Regions from separate parts of the Cronobacter malonaticus LMG 23826 genome, predicted to be linked through region 2. Evidence: predicted binding sites of a transcription regulator. Region 2 holds the regulator's gene; the other holds the start of a gene.
What was found. The regulator PurR, encoded in region 2, represses purine synthesis genes. The targets are predictions, from matches to a motif close to CANGCAAACGTTTGCNTG.

Region 1 (3,138 bases), 1.3 Mb from region 2:
CGCGTCAGCATCATCAGACCGCGCACGCCGGTAGGTGAGGTGGCCTGGCTGTCCCAGTGGGATTCCTGATACGAGATGGCCGCCAGAAGCCGCCAGTCGATATCGGTCGCGTATTTCTCAAAGAGCGGCTGTAGTTCCGGCAGCACGCTGTCCACGGCGCGCAGGAAGCTGCGGGTGTCCACGTAATCGAAATCGTTGCCGTGGCCCAGATACTTCTCTTCCAGGCGTGCCAGCGTGCCGTCTTCGTTGATCTGATTATAGAAATCGAGCAGCGCGGCGGAGAGCGAGTTATCGCTGCTGCGGCGGCTGAACCACGTCACCGGCTGTTCATCGCTAAGGTCGAGCGCGACCGCAAGCTGCGGATGGACGCGCTGGAGCAGACCAATCGCCACCGAATCGGCGATGGTGTAATCCAGCGTGCCCTGCGCCACCTGCAACATCAGCTCGTTGCTGCTGAGCTTCGGGTCGACGCGCCAGCGTAAATCCGGGTATTTGCTCTTCTGAAGTTGTTCCAGCTCGCTTTGCGCCACGTGGCCAGGCGCAATCGTCAGTTGCCCCTCTTTGATACTGGCGAGGCTTCGCGGACGCAGGCTGCCGACGCGGTAAACCATCTGCTGCGAGACGGAATAATAGATAGGGCCAGCCTGATAGTGCTGGCTGCGCGCTTCGTTATACACCAGCCCCGCGGCGAGCAGATCGGCGTTGTTATTGTCGAGATCGTCAAAAAGCTGGCTGATGTTCTGGCGCACGGTGATTTTAAGCTTCACGCCCAGATAGTCGGCGAAGGCCTGGCTTAGCTCGTAATCAAGCCCGGACATGGTGTCACCGGCGCGGTACATGGTCAGCGGCGTGGCAATAGTACTGACGCGCAAAACCCCCCGCGCCTGAATCGCGGCGATACGGTTATCGGCTTTGCCGGACCAGGGAATGGCCGGCCATAAGGCCACTGCCAGCAGCAGGGTAACGACGCCGATGAGCAGATAATTAAGCTTTAATTTTTTCAATTAGTTAATTCTCTGCGTTGCCTTGTGGCTCAGCGAACAATCGTTAGTAAACCGTTTCGTTTGAATGGCATGGAGCGGCATTTTGCGTAACAAAGCGCCACTTGGCAACTAATTAGAGGAATCGGCCACACCAAACGTTAACGCGACGGCGGGATTTTATTTCTACGCAAACGGTTTCGTCAGCGCGCCGGATTCTCTATAATGACGCCCGTTTTCCCCCTTGCGCCCACTGAGGTGCCCTCCGGCGCTTCGAAGACGAGAGATTAGATGATGGAAATTCTGCGTGGTTCGCCCGCTCTGTCGGCATTTCGTATTAACAAACTGCTGGCTCGTTTCAAAGACGCTCACCTCCCGGTGAAAACCCTTTATGCCGAGTATGTTCATTTTGCTGACCTCGCCGCACCGCTGAATGCCGAAGAGCACGCGCGCCTTGAGCGCCTGCTGCAATATGGGCCGAGCCTTACTGGCCACGCGCCGTCGGGCCGCCTGCTGCTGGTGACGCCGCGCCCTGGCACCATCTCTCCCTGGTCCTCCAAAGCGACAGATATCGCCCATAACTGCGGGCTCGCCCAGGTGAAACGCCTGGAGCGTGGCGTGGCGTATTACCTTGACGTTGATCCGACCGCGGGCGACGACGCCTGCCGCCAGATTGCGGCAGAGCTGCATGACCGCATGATGGAGAGCGTGTTCGGCGCGCTGGAAGACGCCGCACAGCTTTTTGCGCACCACGACCCCGCGCCGGTACAGAGCGTGGATCTGCTGGGGCAGGGCCGTCAGGCGCTGGCGGACGCCAACGTGCGTCTGGGGCTGGCGCTGGCAGAAGATGAAATCGACTACCTGCATGACGCGTTTACCCGCCTGGGGCGCAACCCGAACGACATCGAACTCTACATGTTCGCGCAGGCCAACTCTGAGCACTGCCGCCACAAAATTTTTAACGCCGACTGGGTTATCGACGGCGAAAAACAGCCGAAGTCGCTGTTTAAAATGATTAAAAACACCTTCGAGAAGACCCCGAATTTCGTGCTCTCCGCGTATAAAGACAACGCAGCGGTTATGGAAGGCTCTTCCGTAGGCCGTTTCTACGCCGACCACGACGCGGGCCGCTACGCGTTCCATCAGGAACCGGCTCACATCCTGATGAAAGTGGAAACACACAACCACCCGACCGCCATTTCACCGTGGCCGGGTGCCGCGACAGGCTCCGGCGGCGAAATTCGTGACGAAGGCGCGACGGGCCGCGGCGCGAAGCCGAAAGCGGGCCTGGTGGGCTTTTCTGTTTCGAACCTGCGCATTCCGGGCTTTGAGCAGCCGTGGGAAGAAGATTTCGGCAAACCGGATCGTATCGTTACCGCGCTTGACATCATGACTGAAGGCCCGCTCGGCGGCGCGGCGTTCAACAACGAATTTGGTCGTCCGGCGCTGAACGGCTATTTCCGTACCTATGAAGAGAAAGTGCCCAGCCACAACGGCGAAGAGCTGCGCGGCTACCATAAGCCGATCATGCTGGCAGGCGGCATCGGCAACATTCGCGCTGACCATGTGCAGAAGGGCGAAATTCCGCCAGGCGCGAAGCTGATTGTGCTCGGCGGCCCGGCGATGAATATCGGTCTTGGCGGCGGCGCGGCGTCCTCGATGGCGTCCGGCCAGTCTGACGCCGATCTCGATTTCGCCTCGGTACAGCGCGACAACCCGGAAATGGAGCGCCGCTGCCAGGAAGTGATCGACCGCTGCTGGCAGCTTGGCGAGGCCAACCCGATCCTCTTTATTCATGACGTTGGCGCGGGCGGCCTTTCCAACGCCATGCCGGAGCTAGTGAGCGACGGCGGACGCGGCGGGCGTTTTGAACTGCGCGACATTTTAAGTGACGAGCCGGGCATGAGCCCGCTGGAAGTCTGGTGTAACGAATCCCAGGAGCGTTACGTGCTGGCCGTGGCGCCTGAACAGCTGGCGCTGTTTGACGAACTGTGCCGCCGCGAGCGCGCGCCGTACGCCGTCATTGGCGAGGCGACTGAAGCGCAGCACCTGACGCTTAACGACAGCCACTTCGACAACCAGCCGGTGGATATGCCGCTTGACGTTCTGCTCGGCAAAACCCCGAAAATGACCCGCGACGTCACGCGTTTACAGGCCG
Region 2 (3,138 bases):
CAAGGCCAAGTCCGGCCGTCGCCAGAAACGACATTCGCCAGCCGATGGTTTCACCAAGCCAGGTTGCCGCCGGCACGCCACCGATATTGGCGATGGTCAGGCCCATAAACATCGTCGCGACGGCGCTCGCCTGTTTATGCTTCGGCACGACGCTTGCCGCCACCACCGAGCCGAGGCCGAAGAACGCCCCGTGGTTAAGACTGGTGAGAATACGCGAGGCCATCAGCGTCATGTAATCCGGCGCCAGTGCCGAGAGCACGTTGCCGAGCGTAAAAATCGCCATCAGAAAAATCAGCGCGCTACGCCGTGCTCGGTGCGACAGCAAAAGCGTCATCAGCGGCGCGCCCACCATCACGCCGACCGCGTAGGCGCTTATCAGCATACCGGCGGCCGGAATCGAGACGTTGACGCCATTCGCTATTACCGGCAATAAGCCCATCGGAGAAAACTCGGTCGTGCCAATGCCAAAAGCACCAATAGCCAGTGCCAGTAACGGGAAATTGACTTTCATTCATCGCTCCAGAAATTGTACAACAGCGCCGGAATACCCGACGTTACAGCAGGATGCAGAAAAGGATGGCAGTTTCAGTCAGAAAAGATAAGTGACAAAAACAGCAAAATATTATTGCGTGGGTGTTAAAGAACACGCAAAAGTTGTTATTAGCGAATGATAAGGGAATAACGAGAAAAAGAAAGGAAACGGCGAGCGGGCAGCGCTTAAGCGCAAGAGAAGTATAAGAAAGCGGGAGAACCGATACGCGCTCCCGCCTGACGCTTAATGCAGGATGGCGGTAAAAGCGCCCGCCACAATAAGACCCAGCACAACAATGGTGGTGACCAGCGAAAATTTCAGATCGGTACTCATGGTATTCTCCTTAAAGACCCCATAAAAATCAGGTAGTGGGCATTTTTGCATAAACAATCCGAAAAATCCTGCGACATTTAACCAGATATGCGTTTTCCCTCTTCCCCTTTCGATAAAGATAAGCCAAAATTCGTCGCTACTTTATTCGGTACCGGCCATCGACCCCTCCTCACGATAAATGTCGCGTTTCCCGGCATGCCGCACTCTCCTCGCGGCAGTCAGGGGTGTATACAGGCAAACGATTAACCCGTGATTTTACACGGCTCAGCCAGGGGTCTGGAGTGATTATTAATGGCAACAATTAAAGACGTCGCGAAGCGAGCCAACGTTTCCACAACAACAGTCTCACATGTAATTAACAAAACCCGTTTTGTGGCGGAAGAGACGCGCAACGCGGTTTGGGCGGCTATTAAAGAATTACACTATTCGCCAAGCGCCGTGGCGCGCAGCCTGAAGGTGAACCACACCAAATCTATCGGGCTGCTGGCGACCAGTAGCGAAGCGCCCTATTTCGCCGAAATCATCGAAGCGGTTGAGAACAGCTGCTTCGCCAAAGGCTATACGCTAATTTTGGGCAACGCGCATAACAATCTGGAAAAGCAGCGCGCGTATCTGTCGATGATGGCGCAAAAGCGCGTCGACGGCCTGCTGGTGATGTGTTCGGAATACCCGCAGCCACTGCTCGCCACGCTTGAAGAGTATCGTCATATCCCGATGGTGGTGATGGACTGGGGCGAAGCGAAAGCCGATTTCACCGACTCGGTTATTGATAACGCGTTCCAGGGTGGTTATCTCGCCGGGCGTTATCTTATCGAACGCGGCCATCGCGATATCGGTGTGATCCCGGGGCAGCTTGAGCGCAACACCGGCGTCGGGCGCTTCTCCGGCTTTATGAAAGCGCTGGAAGAAGCGGCTATCAAAGTACCGGAAAACTGGATCGTGCAGGGCGATTTCGAGCCGGAATCTGGTTACCGCGCGATGCAGCAGATCCTCTCGCAGCCGCAGCGTCCCACCGCTATCTTCTGCGGCGGCGATATTATGGCGATGGGCGCTATCTGCGCCGCCGATGAGATGGGCCTGCGCGTGCCGCAGGATATTTCCATCATCGGCTACGACAACGTACGCAACGCGCGTTTCTTTAGCCCGGCGCTGACGACTATCCATCAGCCCAAAGAGACGCTCGGCCAGACCGCGTTCAATATGCTGCTCGACCGCATCGTGAACAAACGCGAAGAGTCGCAGACCATTGAAGTGCACCCGCGCCTGATCGAACGCCGCTCGGTGGCGGATGGCCCGTTCCGCGACTATCGCCGTTAATCCTTCCGGGAGCCGTATTACTGCGGCTCCCGCAGCCACTCCTTGTTCAGCGTTTCACTGTCCCCCAGATAATCGAGCAGCCAGCGCAGCGCGGGCGAGGCGTCGCTTTGCCGCCACGTCAGGCAGCAGGCGGCATCCGGAAACGGGTTTTCGAGCGTTAGCGCGCGCCACTCTCCGCTGTCGAGCCACGGCTTCGCAAAGTGCGTCGGCACCATGCCGATACACAACCCTTCGCTCAGCGCATCGGCGGCGCAGTACCAGTCCGGCACCACCACGCGCCGCTGGTTATCCAGCAGCCAGGTGATACGCTTGGGCAGCGATCGCGACGTATCTTCCAGCACCAGTGAGGGGTAATCGCGTAGCCTGTCGTCGCTGAGCGCGCCCGCGTGCTGCGCCAGCGGATGATGGTGCGCCACCACGCAGCGCCAGCTCAGCATGCCCATATCGCGAAACGCGAAGCGCCCGCCAACCGGAATCGCCTGTGTGGCCCCGATGGCAAGTTCCACGCGCCCGTCCGCCAGCGCGTCCCAGACGCCGTTAAACACCTCCTGCGACACCTGCAACTCCACATCAGAGAAGTGCCGGTAGAAATCGAGCACCAGCCGCCGGACGCGTTCCGGGCGCACGATATTGTCCACCGCGATGGAGAGCTGCCCGCGCCAGCCGTTGGCAATCTGCTGGCACTGCTGTCTGGTGATCATCATTTTTTTGATGACAGAACGCCCCTCGCGCAAAAACCAGGCCCCGGCGGGTGTCAGAACCACATCACGATGGCGGCGCTCGAAGAGCGACACCGCAAGCCACTCCTCAAGCTGGCGCACCGTATAGCTGACGGCAGAAGGCACGCGGTGCAGTTCTGCCGCTGCCGCGGTGAAACTGCCGGTGCGCGCCACGGCGTCCACCACTTCGAGGGAATATTCAGACCACATTTTTTGCCTGCAAATTTTTTGAATGGA

Region 1: a site for PurR is predicted at 1,168-1,185, ahead of purL (phosphoribosylformylglycinamidine synthase). Genes of this name have one in related genera too.

The regions. Positions count from the first base shown of each region.
Region 1 covers NZ_CP013940.1:916,343-919,480, forward strand. Annotated here, with positions in the region: gene mltF (membrane-bound lytic murein transglycosylase MltF) at 1-1,004, opposite strand, end outside; gene purL (phosphoribosylformylglycinamidine synthase) at 1,272-3,138, shown strand, end outside.
Region 2 covers NZ_CP013940.1:2,215,252-2,218,389, forward strand. Annotated here, with positions in the region: gene AFK66_RS10500 (MFS transporter) at 1-511, opposite strand, end outside; gene cydH (cytochrome bd-I oxidase subunit CydH) at 776-865, opposite strand; gene purR (HTH-type transcriptional repressor PurR) at 1,157-2,182, shown strand; gene punR (DNA-binding transcriptional activator PunR) at 2,200-3,111, opposite strand.